3 regions of the Levilactobacillus muriae genome follow, and region 3 is predicted to be linked to each of the others. Evidence: predicted binding sites of a transcription regulator. Region 3 holds the regulator's gene; each other region holds the start of a gene.

Region 1 (5,891 bases), on a different contig from region 3:
AGCCGCAGCTCTTCGAATGTTTGCGGTGCCAATCCCGTCAGAGTAATCCCTAGCAGCCGCACCTGTTCATCGCTACTGGCCACACTTTGATAAATTTCTAAAGCCATTTCATAGTAGGTGGTTGCATCATTGGCAATGAAGTCTGGCCGCGTCACCCGTTTGGTAATCGTCTTAAACTCACTATCTCGCAGCTTTAAGACCAAGGTTTTGCCGTGACGTTGCTTCTGCTTCACGGTCACAGCAACCATCTCGGCCAGCCGCTGGAGCTGACTCTCCACCTCGCCGGTCGTCGTCAGGGGTGGTCCATACGTCCGCTCCTTACCGATTGACTTGCGCTCACGTTGATACTCGACCGGTCGTTCATCGATACCGCGGACTCGCTGATAGAGGATGTAGCCGAATTTACCAAAGTCGTGAATCAACGTCAGCTGACTTCGCTCGTAGAGGTCCGCACCATTTAAAATTCCCAAATCGTGCATCTTGGGAACCGTCTTCTTCCCCACCCCGCGAAAGCGTTCGATTGGCAATGCCATTAAGAAATCATGAGCGTCCTCGGGTAGGATCACGCAGACCCCTGCTGGCTTACGAAAGTCAGAGGCTTCCTTCGCTAAGAACTTGCTGTAGGAAATTCCAGTCGAGCAGGTCAGATGCGTCTGATCAAAGATCTCAGCTTGAATTGCGTGAGCAACCTGTACTGCGGAATGTAGGTGATGCTTGTTCTCAGTCACGTCCAGATAGGCTTCATCGAAGGCCACCGTTTCGATCTTATCCGTATACTCGTGAAAGATGGCGTGAATTTGGTCGGAAACTTTGCGGTATCGCGGAAAGTCCGGTGTTTTAAAGATCGCGTTTGGGCACAGTTTCAGTGCTTCATTGGCGTTCATCGCTGAGTGAACCCCAGTCTTCCGGGCAATATAATTAGCGGTGGTCACGACGCCCCGACCACCCGTCTTACGTGGATCTTGCGCCACAATCAGGGGGTGGCCCTTAAATTCTGGATGGTCACGCTCCTCAATGGACGCGTAGAAGGCATCCATATCGACGTGGATAATCTTGCGTTGTGTAAATTTAGCTGCCGGTTGCATCGTAGCCACCTCCCAGTATGGCATAGGCTTTCCTAAATTATAATCGAACGCGTGTTTGTCCACAACTAAAATTATCGCTGGGTTAGCAACTTAACTGAATGTTGAAAGTTCAAGTACATCTAGAAAGGACCAGTTAACAGAGATTTAATCCACAAAATTAGTCGAAAATCACCACCTGCGGCTGCCAGAGATTCCGGCTGCTGTGGGAACCGCTTCTCAGGCTGGCGGCGTCCTACCCACTGCGTTCCAGCCTAAATTTGGTGAACGGTAAGCCGGCTGGTTTAGACGACGCTGCCTAATTTTAGTCTCAGTATCGTTGCTGCAACAGTCATGATGGGTGTTTTAAACCTTCCAACCTTCAGAACTTAATTTTGACCTGCGACTAATACTGATCACTAACCTTGGTATTCCCTAAATTCTTTTACCATGAGATTCGTCCTTTTCAATCACAAGTTATCGCTTAGTAAAGTCATCGTTCAAACTGGTAACCCACATTTCAATCGGCAGCTACACCCGAATATCCGCCATTTATAAGACATCATTTCCACAATCGATTCGGGACTGACCTAATCATTGCTAATATCCCATAAAAGAATGAGACAGAATTGGCCAAAATTACATTAGTAGTAAGTAGAGGCCGCATTCTACGAATAACAAAAATCAGGATTCCGCCATCATAACCATCAAGTTGCATCGTCAATGTGGTCACAATCGGAGGATGTCAGAGATGGCGCCAGCCTGGTTGTGCTTGGAAACAAATAGCCCCAGGGACACCTCGCTAACTGGATGTTAGCCGCAGGGATAGTGAAAATGGGCTCAGCCGTGGGAATTTTCTAAGCGGTGACCGCTTAGAAAATTGGTGCGCTTAAGACTCGATTTTTGAGGCTTAAGGGCAAGTTCAGAGACCGCCCTTTGGCTCTGGACGTCCGCCCACCGCGTCCCGACCCATTTTCACCATCCCGGAGGCGAGGCAACGTCCAGTTTAGCGAAACAAAAAAGACTGACCCAGATTGCGTCAGTCTCCTAACTCACCGTCAAACTCGTTGCCAGTGAGTCACTCTAAACTTATTTAGCTGCGTCGTCCTTGTCAGCACTGTCGTCAGCTGCTGCACTGTCGGCCGTGTCAGCAGAATCATCAGCGGCACTTTCAGCAGGTTGGTCGTCACTAGCTGCTTCACTCGTTGCAGCAGCAGCGGGCGCCGTAACAGCGGCTGGCCCTTGTGCCGTAACCGCTGAGATGGCCCGTAAATCGAAGACCAAGTAGATCCCATCGCAGTCCAAGGTAACGGTCTTATCAGCATCGTTGATTTCATCAATGACACCATGCAGGCGACCAATCGTCACAACGTGGTCACCCTTCTTTAAGTCACTCATCATATCCTTGTGCTTCTTTTGTTGCTTTTGTTGTGGCCGCAACATTAAGAAATACATCAAGGCTAAAAAGATCACTAAAATAATGATCGTTGAATACTGACTAACACCGCCAGCGGCAGCAATTACAAAATTTCCTAACACTTTCGTTCACTCCTTCATATCGTCTCTACTGAACCACTTTACCAGAACCAAGGGATTCCGTCCAATTATTTCTAGAAGTTCTTGGGATGTTCGGTATTATAATTATTTTTCAACTCAGATTATCGCGTTAAGCGCACCCTCAGCTCAGTCGTCCTTCTGGTTCGGCATCGATCGCCCCAAGTGGGCATATCCAGCAGCCGTCACTACCCGCCCTCTCGCCGTGCGTTTCAGATAACCGCGCTGGAGCAGGTAGGGCTCGTACATCGCCGCAACTGTTTCCGTTTCCTCACCAATGTTGGCCGCTAGGGTATTTAACCCAACTGGCCCGCCATCGTAATAATCGATCATGGTCGTTAACAACTTCACATCGGTGGGATCAAGCCCCGCCGAATCGACCCGCAACAGTGTCAACGCGTGATCGACGATGGCCCGATCAATGGTGGAATGATTAGGCGACACTTCGGCAAAATCCCGAATCCGCTTCAATAACCGATTGGCGATTCGTGGCGTCCCCCGCGACCGCAAGGCAACCTCATGAGCGCCATCGGTCGCAATTGTCGTGTTGAAAATATCGGCGGAACGCTCCACAATATCTTGCAGATCGCGTGTTTCGTAATAGGCCATGTGCTCGACGATACCAAAACGATCCCGCAATGGCGCTGACAGTAAACCAGCCCGCGTAGTCGCCCCGATCAGCGTGAACGGTGGCAACGGGAAGTGAACGGGATGGGCGGTTGGCCCCTGCCCGACGACGATATCGATGTAGAAATCTTCCATCGCAGAGTACAACATTTCCTCGACGATCTTCGGCAACCGGTGAATTTCATCAATAAAGAGAATATCACCAGGCTGAAGTTCATTGAGTAACGCTACCAGATCACCAGACTTCTCGATGGCCGGCCCGCTAGTCGTTCGAATGTGGACGGCCATTTCGTTGGCAATCACCATCGCCAGTGTCGTCTTCCCCAGACCAGGTGGTCCGTAGAGGAGAACGTGGTCAAGTGATTCTTCACGCTGCTTAGCCGCCTGAATGTAAACACGCAGTTCATGCTTGATAGGATCTTGACCAATATATTGCGCTAACGTCTGCGGTCGCAATGATTTTTCAATTGAGTCTTCGTTATTATCCGCCGGCTCGGGCGATACTAAGCGATCTTCATCAGCCATCGTTACGCCTCCTTTCGTTAAATTCAGAGTGACCTACCAACACTTATTTCGTCAATAACCGTAGGCCTTCACTCAGGTAATCGTTCGTTGAGTCGCCCGCAAATTGCTTTAATTTCGACGTAATCTTTTTGACAGCCGCTTCGCGATAGCCCAAAGCAGTTAAGGCCGCAATCGCATCGTCCAATTCAGGGTTGCTGCCATCGGTCGTCGCCACTTCTGGCGTAAACAAGTCACCGTCGTCGACGGGTTCCAGATCATCCAATTTATTCTGAAGATCCAAGACAATTTGACCAGCCGTCTTCTTACCCACACCGGGAAACTTCATCAAGAAACTAACGTCGCTAGTCCGAATGGCCTGCATTAGGCCTTGATGATCCGGATTGGCCAGAATTGCCAAAGCGCTCTTAGGCCCAATACCATTCACATTGATCAACTTCAAGAAAAGCTGTTTCTCTGCAAAATCCTGGAAACCATACAACGTCTGAGCGCTATCACTAACTGCTTGATACACATAAATCGTCACATCTTGGCCATCGGTGGTGACTTGGTACCGGTAGGGATTGGCCGTGTTGACCAGATACCCCACCCCATTTACATCAATAACCACGTGGTCGGGGTAAACCGCCGCGATGGTGCCATGGAGGTATTCATACATGACCAGTCTAATCTCCTTCAAGAAAACATATGTTTGCTTTTTAAATTGTACCATATTCCCTGTAAATCTGCAGTGAATTCTACTGGTTTGCTGGGAATGGGACGAACTGGCTTATCACCACGAGTGAAAGGGGGTTATTCACCCCAGTCGTCGCCACTGTGATGAGGATCCTGGATCCGCTTGAAGAGCTTCTCCAACTCCTGATCCGTTAAGTGAACCAGTACCGGCCGCCCATGAGGACAGTTGAATGGGTTCTCTGCCGTCGCCAATTTTTTCAGTAGTGCGCGCGCCTGTTGGTCATCCAAATGATGATTGGCCTTGATGGCCCGTTTACAACTCATCATAATTGCCGTCTTTTCACGGAAGGCCGCCACAGAAATTTTACCGTCCTTCAAGACCCAATCGATCATTTCCTTGATTGTATCAGTCTCCTGCCCGGCTTTAAACCAGGTCGGGTGCTCGTGAACGATGAAGCTATTCGGCCCAAAGGATTCGATGTGAATACCAACACTACTCAGTGTTTCCACGTGGTTGCTCAATTCTAAGACATCGGTCGTTGGATAATCCAAAACAATCGGCACCAACAGCTTCTGCTCGTCATCACTAACTTCACCAATGGCTTGGCGATAGAACTCGTAGTTGACCCGTTCCTGAGCGGCATGTTGGTCAATTAAATACAGACCATCATCGGCTTCCGCCAACAGATACGTCCCATGAACCTGTCCCAAGTAACGCAATTCAGGGAACCGTTGTTGCGGCTGTGCCTGTGTTAATTGTGTGGCCTCTGGAATCGTTTCGACGGGTTGACTGGCCATTTCTGGTCGTTCAGCCGCAGATTCGGTTGCCCTACTCATCCCCAGTGGTGCGGCGGGCTGCTCGGTCCGGTATTTCTCATCAAACGCTTGCACAGCAGGTAACTTAAAGTCCCCCCGCGCATGGATCACGACCGGTTCCACCGGAACCTCTTCCGGCGTCTCCAGTGGCTGTGGTCCCCGTTTAATAGGTGTGGCCGCCGACGTATCGGCTACTGCACTAATCTGACTGGCCGCTGACGTTGACTGCGGTGCCGCCGTTCTCGTTTGCGGTGCACTGGAGAACTCATACTTGGTGGAGGCATCGTTTAACGCCATCGTCAGCTGGTCAGTGGCCGGTTCCGGCGTCTTCTTAGGCTTCGGCAACTCACTGAAGACATCGGGAATCAGATTTTCCGTGGAGAGACGCTTGAACACGGTCTCCTGAATCAGCTGGGTCAGCTCCGATTCCTGACTGATGCGAACTTCCTGCTTGGTCGGGTGCACATTAACATCTACCAGCAGCGGATCCATTCTGATATCGAGTACCGCCAGCGGATATCGACCGACCATCAGCTTGGACCCATAACCGGCAATCAGTGCCTTACTCAGTTGAAAGTTATGGATGTACCGCCCGTTGAGTAGCAGCGAGATATACTGCCGACTGGCACGTGTTAA
Region 2 (5,891 bases), on a different contig from region 3:
GCCCGGTAAGGCGAGGTTGGTGCTCTACCCTAAAACAGACTGAGCGAATGCATCGGATATTCCTAAGGGGGAAGAAAAATGAAAGTAGACTTGTTAGATACCTTGCGCCACCAGAACCCAATCGTCTTTAACATCTCCAACTTTGTCACGGTCCAGGATGTGGCAAATGGGCTCAACGCGTTGGGTGCGTCACCCATCATGTCCGAGGAAGTCGCTGAGGCCGAGGAAATGGTCGGCTTATCCAGCGCCGTGTGCCTCAACCTGGGCGCATTTACCCAGACGCAGGTTGTCCAGATTCGCAAGGTCGGCGAGGTCGCTAACCAGCAACATAAGCCGCTAGTGATCGATCCCGTGGCTGTTGGGGCAGTGGCCTACCGTAAGACGGTTGCGACCGACCTCCTAACCCATTTTCACCCGGATGTGATCCGCGGAAATGCTGGCGAAATTGCGGCATTGGCCGATGTGGATTGGCAAGCGAAGGGCATCGATGCCGGTGAGGGGACCGGCGACCTAGTTGCGATTGCCCAGGCGTGTGCCCAAAAATTAAACTGTGTTGTTATCTTATCCGGACCGACTGATGTCATCACTGATGGCACCCGAGTCGTCAAGGTGATGAATGGCACACCGCTATTCCAGGTCCACGTTGGGTCGGGTGACATGTTATCAAGTATCGTGGCGGCATTTTGCGCCGTTGAAACGGATTATTTTGAAGCGGCCCAGACAGCTTGTCTGGTCTTTGCGGCAATCGGTGAACGGGTGGCGCAGGCCACGCCGAACCTCGGTGCTGGCAGCTTCAGCGTCCAGTTAATGGACGGCTTACAATTGACGACGACTGCTCAGATCAATGCAATCGCGGTCTATCAGTAGAGAAGGGATGAGTAAGGATGGCAAATGAATTTCCACAAACGTTAACGATCGCGGGGACTGATAGCGGTGGCGGCGCCGGGGTCATGGCCGACTTGAAGACGATGCAGGAACGTAATGTCTTTGGGACGGCGGTGGTTGTCGCAGTCACCGCGCAGAACACGTTGGGCGTTCAGGACTTCATGGCCTTACCACAGAAACTGGTCGATGAACAATTTGCCTCGTTGGCAGCTGATTTTAAAATTCGGGCTTGCAAGACGGGGATGCTAGCGGATGCGGAACACGTCCACGGTGTGGTAGAGAATTTGAAGAAAGTTGATTTTGGCCCACTTACAGTGGATCCGGTAATGATTGCCAAGGGTGGGGCTGCGTTGCTGGCTGACGATGCCGTGGCAACGGTGCGGGATGAATTGGTCCCGTTGGCTGACGTGTTAACCCCTAATTTACCTGAGGCTGAGCGACTGACTAACGTTACGATCACCGATGCCAAGGACATGGAGTCGGCTGCAGTCGTCTTACAGGACTTGGGCGCCAAGAACGTGATCATCAAAGGGGGTCACGAGGCGACGCCGGACAAGGCCAGCGACTTTGTCTTGTTAGCGGACGGCCGGTCATTCTGGCTGTCGGCACCGCGCGTTGACACCGTGCGAACTCATGGCACGGGGGATACGTTATCATCATGTATCACAGCAGAATTGGCGAAGGGCCAGGACTTCGAGTCGGCCATTCGCATTGGTAAGGACTACGTGACGGCAGCCATTGCCAATCCCATTGCAGTTGGAAACGGCCACGGCCCGCTGAATCATTGGGCTTACGGCCAGGGAGGTGCGCACTAATGTCAGTAACTTTTGAGCCCGGTCTATTACGGGCATACTTTGTAGCGGGGAGCCAAGATGTTCCCGGTCAGGACTTGCGAGATGTATTGGCGACCATGTTAAAGGCCGGTATTACCGCGTTTCAGTTCAGAGACAAGGGCACTAGCCAATTAACACCCGAACAGCGGGTGACATTGGGCAGCGATTTGCGCGATCAGTGTCACGAGGCCAGTGTGCCGTTTATCGTGGATGACGATGTGGACTTGGCAGTGTTGCTACAGGCTGATGGCATTCACGTCGGTCAGAGTGACGAAAAGATCACAAAGGTCCTTAACGTGGTCGCTGATCGCGATATGTTCGTGGGCTTGTCCTGCAACACTGCGGAACAGGTGGCCAAGGCAAATCAGATCAAGGGTATTTCCTACATTGGAAGTGGCCCAATCTACCCGACAACGTCTAAGGACGATGCTGATCCCGTCATGGGCGTGAGTGGTTTGAAGGCACTCGTTGAACAGGCGACCGTACCCATCGTCGCGATTGGCGGTGTGACGGTGGCAAGCTTACCGGCCATCGCGGGTACTGGTGCGGCCGGGGTTGCAGTGATTACGTTGTTGACGCAGAGTAGCGACCCAGAAGCGGATACCACAGCCATGCGGATGGCTTTTGCGGCAGTGTAGAGCTATTAAAAGTCTAATATCGAAGAATCACAAAAGCTGCTGACACAGCGAGGGAACACCCACCTGCGTCAGCAGCTTATTTAATAGTTTAATGTGGCCAGTCAGTGGCTTGTGAAAACGCTTCCGACCGGTTTGTAACGATTTATTGATGATGTAACATCGTCAAAAGACATAAATTTAGCCATAAAAAACAAAATCAGTCTAACCGCGTTTAAGTGACGGTAAGGCTGATTTCGCATTTAAAGTTGAGGAAGCTAGTTGACTAGGGCTAACTTCACAAGTACATAATAACACGGATATTTAAGAAAAGCTACCTAAATGGCGAACTTTATTAATTTGTCATATAAGGGGTTAATTGACATAACTAATGTTGGTAGATGGCGATTTGTTAGGTGAACTAGTTTACTAAATAACACATTTTTGCGTTTAAACCGTACACTAAGTATACCGGAAAATAGTGAGATTGGTTTTGAAGTTGGACAATTAGAATAGGCATCGACTATCAGAAAATTCCCCTTATCGCTTCTCAGGCTGACAGCGTCCTGCCCACAGCGTTCCAGCCTGAATTTAGCGAACGGTAAGTCGGCTGGTTTAGACGACGCTACCTAATGTTAGGATCACTATCGTTGTTGCAACAATCATAATGGGTATTTTAGATCTTTCAACCCTTAGGTAGAAGACTTAATTTTTTTAAAATCAAGCTTGCATTGCCGAACAAATGTTCGTATAATAAAAACATCAGCAGAGGGGGTTGCGGTGATGGATTATCAGAATGAACCACATGGCTTGTTTTTTATGATTGACAATAAGTCCTTCTATGCCAGTGTCGAGAGCGCTGCGCGAGGACTGAATCCATTGCGTTCGGTGATTGTGGTGATGTCTGAGGCCGACAATACGGGAAGTGGCTTGGTGTTGGCTGCTTCGCCTATGGCTAAGAAACTCTTCGGCATCAGCAACGTTTCACGCCAATATGAGGTGCCCGATGACCCCCGAATTCTGGTCGTGCCGCCACGGATGAACCTGTATATTCAGGAGAATTTGAAAATCAATAAAATTTTCCGGGAGTATGTGGCCGATAACGACCTCTTTCCATACTCGATTGATGAATCTATCCTGGATATGACCAAGTCCTGGCGGTTGTTTGGACCGACCCCCGAGATCGTGGCACGGCGGATTCAACTTCGCATTCGCCGGGAGCTGGGACTCTACACGACTGTAGGGATTGGTGAGAATCCGGTACAGGCCAAGCTGGCCCTTGACCTGCAGGCCAAACACGACCACGAACTGATTGGTCGGCTGACTTACGAGACCTTTCCGCAGAAAATATGGCCAATCACCGACCTCGAGAAGGTCTGGAGCATTGGTCATCGCACGGCGGCCCATCTGCAACATCTGGGGATTCATAGCATGCATGACTTGGCCATGGTCAATCCTTATGAGTTACGCGCGGAAATGGGGATGATTGGTGCTCAGTTGTTTGCATTGGCCTGGGGAATTGACCGCAGTCACCTACACGAGCTTCGACCAGCTAAGGAAAAGAGCTGGAGTAACTCGCAAGTTTTGCCACGTGATTACAAGGTGCAGCAGGAGATTGAGCTGGTGATCCGGGAGATCGGCCAGCAGACGACTTCGCGGATGCGCCACCACCGGCAGCAGGCCGGTTGCGTCAGCTTGTCTATTGGGTTTGCCCGTGCGGGTGAGGCGGATGATGGACGGAGCGGTTTCCATCACAGTTGTCGCATTGATCCATCCGATAACGCGCAGACGATTATCGCTACATTATTACGGTTGTTTCGCCAACATTGGGAGGGCCAATCTATTCGCAACATCGGTGTGGGCCTATCGCGGCTAAATACGAGTCGTGGGTTGCAACTCGATATTTTTCAGGACCCACATCGTCAAATTAAGGATGAGCGTTTCGACCGGGTCATTGACGAACTTCGGGATAGGTTCGGCAAGACCGCGGTTATTCCAGCTAGTAGCTTGATGCCTGGGGGAACGATGCTCCGGCGCGCGGCGCTGGTTGGGGGTCATAACGGAGGAAATAGCTTTGATTGATGTGCAGAAGGAAGCCAACCTGATCTATGCGCGAGCAGACAAGCTGTTTGCGGCGCAATGGCACTGTCGGTATCGTATTGATGTTGTTCATGACCAGTATGCACAGACGACCAATTTTTTCATAGACATTCAGCGTAAGGGACACCGAGAACGGTCAATTCCGCTACACACGCTGCAAACGACCGATCTCGCAACTTTGGAACAAGTTATTGGGGCACTCAAGGCGCAGACCCAGTTGTCCCTGAACTTTATTAACTTTGGGCACGTGCGTTGGCCGGAGAGCCAGCACTGGGTGCACTAGGAAGTGATGGGTCATGATCTTACACCAGGCCCCTGATGATAAGTTAGCAACTGAATTTTTCCACCGGGACTATCACGACCGGGGGATGCTGAAGTGGGGCGGTTTTTACCTGTCCGACCATACCAGTGCATTGGCTAAAATGCACGCTGCGGAGCAGGTCGAACAGGCCCGCCCGCAACAACCGCTGCCGGAGATCAGCCGTGAGTTGGCGGCAGCGTGGCACGCGCAACAGCCGGTTCACCTGCAATTAAATATTTTGGATGATGATCAGGTTTTAACGACGGTGGATGGTATCGTTGCTGGGGTCAACGAAGACCAAATTGTGTTGCAATTGGCGAGTGACCGGTTCCGTTATTTAGCTTTAGCTGAAATTCGTTGGGTGGCGTGGGCATGACAGATAGGTTGAACCTCACGGCAGCTAGCTAATGAGAAAGATAGGCTGATGGTTAACCGACTTAATGTATCTATGTGATAAGTGTCGCATTTTTAAGCGCTTTCATGTATGATAGGCAGTGAAAAATGGACCCCAGATAACTGATTATCTGAGGTCCGTTTGATTCTAACGATTGTGAAGCTGGATGAACAACCGACTGGATTGCACAGGGCATTACTCAGTAAGCCGATGGGTACGATAAAGATCGCTATTTTCGACAAACTCCTGTAGGGTTGGGATCACCCAACCCCGTTACCGGCCAATTACCTAGCGATGCGTTATGATAAGGGTAGAAGCTAGGAGGTCGCAATCATGGACTTTATTGATTTAACACCGATTGCGCTCCGTCACACGCCGCTGGGAACCCGTGCGCAGTTGCCGAAACAACATGACTGGCAATTGGACTGGGCAACGTTGGCGGCCCTGATTCGTGATAATCACGATGTCATGGCGGTGGTGCAAGCGGGGCTTGCCGAGGATTGGTTGAATACGCAAGGGACGATTTGGGATGAGCAGCAGGGCTATTATCGGTATCCCAATGATCCGCGGGAACCCGACGACACTGTCTTCTGGGCGGCATCGACATGGGCCACCCCCGCAATCCTGGTCACATTTCACAACGAATTGACCAAGGCATTTGCCTGTTATACGGTCGGTCGTGATCCAGACTTTCACTATTTAGGCAGATGGCAGTAACTCTGGACTCGTGAAAGGAGAACCATCATGAAATTAGTCGACGGACC
Region 3 (5,891 bases):
TCCTCCACCAGCCACCCGTTGCACGGCTTCCAAGTCATTGGTTGCATGAGCCATCAGATCACCGGTCCGGTAATGCTGGTAGAATTCGCGGTCCATCACCATAAAGTGGCTGAACAGCCGATTCCGCAAAAGTTGTTCCAGGTGAGCAGCGCCCCCCCAGATGGCATTGCGCCACATATAGCGTGTGGCATACTGACCCAACGCTGCCAGGGTAACCAAGCCCAAGTCGATGGCCAAGAGTCGCCCAGTCATAGTCTGCCCGTGAATGCCGTCAACCATGTTCCCAATGATTCGTGGCGGAATAATAGCAATGATGGCCGTTAAGATCAATCCAACGACGCCGACCAGGTACGTACGCCACTCTAGACGGAAATACCAGGCCAATTTACGAAAAATACTCACGAACATCCCTCCTTAAAATTAAAATATGATTAAATTGTAACAGACTTTCTAATTTTACAGAAATTAAATAAAAAAGCAAACAAAAAAACTCGCCCCCATGGAAACTGGAAGCGAGTCGTCAGTAAAACCAGATCTACTTTTTGTCGTGTGATTGTTGTTGCATCGCATTCATCATTTGATGTAACTTTCGTTGAGATGGTTTTTGTCCCATTTGCAACATCATAGCACGCAGTTGATCTTCGTTAATTGGCGGATTGTCTTTCAGATAGTTTTCCATGTACTTACGAGCACCGAAGAAGCCTCCAGCAGCACAGCCAAGGCCGACGACGATGACGATAATGATCCAGATCCAAGTTGACAAGGTATTCCCCTCCTTTATAAAGTCATTCAGTTTACAATTTTACACAAACTTAACGCAAAATAAAAGAGCGAATCCATTAAAAAGACTCGCCCTCGCAATTAATTGTCCCGTAAACCCTTCTCACGTTGGATATCACGGACCTTCTCCGGCGTAACTTCCTTACCACTTTTATCGTAAACCTGCATCATTTCGACCTGGCTCTTAAAGCTGGCCCGAAATAATTTCAGGTACTTCTTTCGTAAGGTTGCCCGTTCCGTCGTTTCGGCAGGGGTGAGGCCTTCACTTGTTTTGGCTTTGTGAGCCAGTTCGTTGATGCGAACTAATAAGGTGTCCATCGTTTCTTCAGCCATGAATAATCCTCCTTTACCTTTAATTTTGAATTTGGGTGATTACGCATCCGCGATTTTAGACCGAACGATTGCTTAATTCCCACGTCACATTCCAACTGAAACTTCGGCGCACACGACCGCCGCCATTTCAAGACAAGCCCTATCATATCAGGGTTAATTTCAAATTTCAATTATCGGGACATAATCCGTGAAAATTTAGGATTTCATCACTTAGTCTAGAAGAGGAATTGACACAACACAAAATAATTAGTGCCCGCCAGCACCTCTGTTCGCTGTGAGGTTATCAGCAACTAATCAGGTCAAAACCCCAGGTTGACAACGTTTACGGCTCAACTATGGCGGCAAAACATTTTGCGCATGTTGCAGCAAACAGATTAATGACTTAATTTACCCGAACATCTGTTTGAAAACGCTGGAAACCTATGCTACACTATGGTTAAACTATACTACGAATGACGAACGAGGTGGCAGAAAAATGAGTAAAGCTTCTGAAAGTAAACAGTTAGCCGTCCTACGCTTCATTTGGGAACGGGTCAACGAAAAAGGGTATCCGCCGACTGTCCGTGAGATTGGCGAAGCCGTCTCTCTCTCCTCAACCTCTACAGTGCATGGCCACATCGCCCGCCTAGAAAAGAAGGGCCTGCTGACGAAGGACCCAACGAAACCACGAGCTTTGGAAGTCACGCCTGCCGGTTTAGAAGAATTGGGCGTCCACGAACAACAGACTCGGATTCCCGTATTGGGCACTGTTACAGCTGGGGAACCCATCCTAGCTGTTCAGGAAGCGACCGACTACTTCCCAGTTCCTCCAGAATTCGAACGGGATGACGATCAACTCTTCATGTTGACCATCCGGGGCGAAAGTATGATCAACATTGGTATCCTTAATGGTGACCAAGTCATCGTCCGGCGGCAGCAAAACGCTGACAATGGCGATATCGTGATCGCCATGACGGAAGAAAACGAGGCAACGTGCAAGCGTTTCTTCAAGGAAGCGGATCACTTCCGACTTCAACCGGAAAATGACACCATGGCACCAATCATTCTCAACAATGTCAGTATTTTAGGTAAGGTCGTTGGTCTGTTCCGCGATGACGTTCACTAAAAATTAGCTTGAAAAGAGTGGGACAGAAGGCGTTTATATGTTGAGCACTGACGTCATAAGGAGAAAATTCCGGGTTTGGACTATTCTCCTTATGGGGTTAAGCGCAGGAATCTGCCTTCTGCCCCACCTTTCAGCAGTATAGCTTTGGGCAGTCAAAAAACGAGCCTGGGATAAAACCCCAGACTCGTTTTTTGACTGCCCAAGTTAATTGTGCGCGTTTTAGATGACTTTACCGTGATAATGGCTTTCAGGTAACGTCGAGAAGTCGTAAGCAGCTAGGGCCTCGGCTTCCTGAACATAGGCGTGCAGTCCTTCCGCAATCATCAAGTTCAACGTTGTATCCTTTTCGTGAAGGATGACAACTGGCTTCTTACTGTGAAAGGCATAGCCAATTTCGAAAACCGTCCCAGAATCCACCTGATCATCAACAAAGTCAACCATGCCGACCACGACATCTGCTTGGTCGATCTGGGTCACGTCCATCTGGAACGTTTGTGTTGCCCATTCAGGTGTACCTAGTGTCAATCCAGGAATTTCACTCTTTCGAGGGCTGAAAAAGTTTGTAACACGGGGGTTAGCGGTTAAGGCGCGTTCCACCCGTTCAATCCGCGAAATCTGCTCATCATCAAAGAATGGTCCTGCTAAATAAACGTTCGTCACACTAATCTCCTCATTTCTGTCTTATGTAATTTATATTATACCGGAAATGCTAACTTTTGGCGACACTATTTTAATTAATATTCGGTTATAAATCGTTGTGGGTCCCTAATTTAATAAATTCATTAATATTATTCGAGTTTAACGGTTTCAGGTAACCCCTTTCACGATATAATTATTTCATGCTATACTGAAAGCAACAGAAATTGGGGGGATTCAACATGATTCTTGGATTTGCCATTATGGGCGGTCTAATTACAATAATTGCGGCGTTTTCACTCGCCACAGCAATTCAACACGGCGACTCAAAGATTGGCTCGATCATTCTAATGACGCTGGCCCTGTTGGGAACTGTCTTCGCCATTTGGAAGCTGCCCTATTGGTCCCAGGACAACGCGCCGGCGAGTCAGACCGCTAAGCAGAGTCAGATCAGTTCGCAGTCCGGGCAGGCCTTTTCCGCCAGTTCAAGTGGTGTGACCCAGGCTGACAACGAGCAGAGCGTCAAGCAGCAATTGGCCAAGGCTCTAACAAAGTTGGGGGACGTCACCTTTGACAAGTCTAGCAAGACCTACACACTGACAGTCACCAACAGTGATTTGAAACAAACTATCTCGGCTTTGAATAAGAAACCAAGCTTGGCCAAACAAGCCAAGTGGCCACGTTTTGTCACAAATTTCACGAAGACTAGTGGTTCATTGGAAAAGTCCCTGGGTAAGGGTTACAGCCTGCAAATCAGAGTGGGAAAGCAGTCCCCCGTTTTGGTATTCAAGGATGGTTATGTCGTCAAAAATCAATTTGAATAAGTCAAACGCGCCACATCTCAGAAAAGGTGTGGCGCGTTTTTTAATTGGCTACTGAAGATTGAAAGTTTCAAAACACTCATTATGCCCGTTGCAACAACGATACTGGGCCTAAAACTAGGCAACGTTGTCCAACCACCGCCTTACCATAGTTGGTCTGAGGAAACATGGATTATGCTTCTAGAAACGTTGTTGACTTGTGCTTAAACTTTAGGCACCACATGGGATTCAGTGATTGAAATTGATGTGCACAATCAGAGCCGGAGGCGGCCAGGGATGGAGCTAGCTGTGTCGACGATGTTAGTCGGCGCTTTTTCCGGCTTACATCGTGGGACGACCTGAGAGACGCCTGCACTTGGCGGCTTTCAGGCGAGCTGGAAGCCCGTCCTTTGGCTGGAGGCGTTCCCCACAGCAAGCGGAATCCCTGGTGGCCGGAGTGCGACCATTGCCACTAATTTAGCGGTGCCAATTCCTACAGTCACAAGAGTAAGGTGAGTATTTTGGCTTTCAACCCTCAGTTGGCTATAACAAAATACTATTGTTCGCGGTATTGTCGCTGTTGATTTTGACGACCAGCGAGGTAGTATTGCGCGGTCTCATCACCCACTGGCAGTTGCACATCGCGGCTATCGTTGCTCAGTTGTGCCTGGTAAATATCTTCATATTCGGCCACACTCACGCGTTTTCGCTGGGCAAGTAATTCGGTCAATACAGTGTCATCGTACCCCTGTTGGAACCCACTCTGAAGAATGCCACTGTAAAATTCGCCCTCTGCGCCAGAACCGTAACTGAAGAACCCTAGACGCGCACCAGCCGTCAGTTGACCATGCCGAAGCAGTGACAACAGGCTGAGGTACAGCGATCCCGTATAAAGATTGCCCACGTTCCGGTTATCTTCTTGGCTGGCCTCAAAGGCTGCCTTCAAGCTTTTCTGTTGCTCTGGTTGGGCTTCGGGCAGCACCTGTCGGAGCCCTTTACGCCCCATCTTAGTGAACGGTAAATGAAAGACGAAGGCGTCAAAGTCTGCGATAGTCCGATTGGTTTGCTGTTGATAATTGGTCCAAACGGTCTTAAAGAAGTCGAGGTAGACATTGGTGGAATACTTACCGTCAACCAGTGCCTCGGTCCGGTATATCGGCCGCCAGAAGTCCATCACGTCTTCCGTGTGATAACTACTGACCATGTCTAACGCCAGAACTTGGGGATCAGCCGCCACCAACATGGCGACTGCGCCGCCTCCTTGGGTGACCTCACCAGCCGTTCGGAGACCGTAACGCGCCACATCGGCCCCAATAACTAACACCTTAGCCTGCGGATGAACCCGGACGTAATCAGCAGCCAACTGCAGACCAGCCGTCGCCCCGTAGCAAGCCTGCTTTAATTCAATCGCCCGTGTCTGCGGTGACAATCCCAATAGATGGGCAAGATAAACGGCACTAGCCTTAGAATTATCGATACCCGACTCCGTTCCAAACAAAACCATCGCCACCTCTGCCTTTAAGGCAGGCGTCAGAAACTGACTGGCGGCATTGGCGGCCATCGTCACGATATCTTGTGTCGGCGGAATAATGGCCTGCTTCGATTGACCGATTCCAATCAAGTATTTATTAGGATCTTCTCCCCGCGCAGTGGCCAATTCAGCCATATCCAAATACAGACTCGGCGTATAGAACCCGATTTTATCAATACCAACATTCACAGTCATCAGTCATTTCCTCCTACATTAAGCTTTATGTATCATACACTTAAGGTGTTACCTCGTCGTTCAAATATGCTCATCGCAATCAACTTCAAATTAATGAACAAGCCCTGTTGCTTTGTCATGAACTATTGTACTACACCGCACCAACTCGTCGCCGCTACACAACCAAATCTCTAAAAAGTCTTAATTTCTCCTGATCGAAAATACTGACATCTAACCTGAGAGTCACCTAAAGTCAGGCAGCTTTCAGGACAAATGTCAGTATTTGTATATAACAATTTCGGTTATTTTCATTGGTCTTAAAACTCTATAAGGTAGCTTTTTGCATCTAGCAATTGTCTATAATTTATGATCTTTCAATTGTTGTAGCACTGCTCGCAACTGTTGCTTCGTTTCCGAGCTAACTTTTGGATATTGTGGGTTCAGTGCCTGTAATCGATCGATCAGAATATTGGAGACGATTAACCGAGCCACACCTTTATCGTCAGCTGGAATCAGATACCATGGACTCTTC

Evidence for each region. Region 3 encodes LexA, which represses DNA repair genes until DNA is damaged. Its sites were predicted from a motif close to CNAACANNTGTTNG; they were not measured.
Region 1: the regulator LexA is predicted to act here: its motif matches at 4,445-4,458, upstream of ruvA (Holliday junction branch migration protein RuvA).
Region 2: the regulator LexA is predicted to act here: its motif matches at 3,068-3,081, upstream of ACKTSF_RS11845 (Y-family DNA polymerase).

Annotation. Positions count from the first base shown of each region.
Region 1 covers NZ_BAAFRU010000006.1:59,964-65,854, forward strand. The annotation lists gene dinB (DNA polymerase IV) at 1-1,085, opposite strand, end outside; gene yajC (preprotein translocase subunit YajC) at 2,151-2,600, opposite strand; gene ruvB (Holliday junction branch migration DNA helicase RuvB) at 2,745-3,767, opposite strand; gene ruvA (Holliday junction branch migration protein RuvA) at 3,811-4,422, opposite strand; gene mutL (DNA mismatch repair endonuclease MutL) at 4,557-5,891, opposite strand, start outside.
Region 2 covers NZ_BAAFRU010000019.1:25,541-31,431, forward strand. The annotation lists gene thiM (hydroxyethylthiazole kinase) at 79-867, shown strand; gene thiD (bifunctional hydroxymethylpyrimidine kinase/phosphomethylpyrimidine kinase) at 885-1,700, shown strand; gene thiE (thiamine phosphate synthase) at 1,700-2,356, shown strand; gene ACKTSF_RS11845 (Y-family DNA polymerase) at 3,116-4,414, shown strand; gene ACKTSF_RS11850 (hypothetical protein) at 4,416-4,715, shown strand; gene ACKTSF_RS11855 (hypothetical protein) at 4,729-5,109, shown strand; gene ACKTSF_RS11860 (hypothetical protein) at 5,461-5,844, shown strand; gene ACKTSF_RS11865 (hypothetical protein) at 5,872-5,891, shown strand, end outside.
Region 3 covers NZ_BAAFRU010000002.1:171,484-177,374, reverse strand. The annotation lists gene ACKTSF_RS01975 (ABC transporter ATP-binding protein) at 1-402, opposite strand, end outside; gene ACKTSF_RS01970 (YneF family protein) at 536-763, opposite strand; gene ACKTSF_RS01965 (DUF896 domain-containing protein) at 862-1,113, opposite strand; gene lexA (transcriptional repressor LexA) at 1,589-2,218, shown strand; gene ACKTSF_RS01955 (nucleoside 2-deoxyribosyltransferase) at 2,438-2,878, opposite strand; gene ACKTSF_RS01950 (hypothetical protein) at 3,097-3,678, shown strand; gene ACKTSF_RS01945 (hydroxymethylglutaryl-CoA synthase) at 4,211-5,374, opposite strand; gene ACKTSF_RS01940 (PPK2 family polyphosphate kinase) at 5,717-5,891, opposite strand, start outside.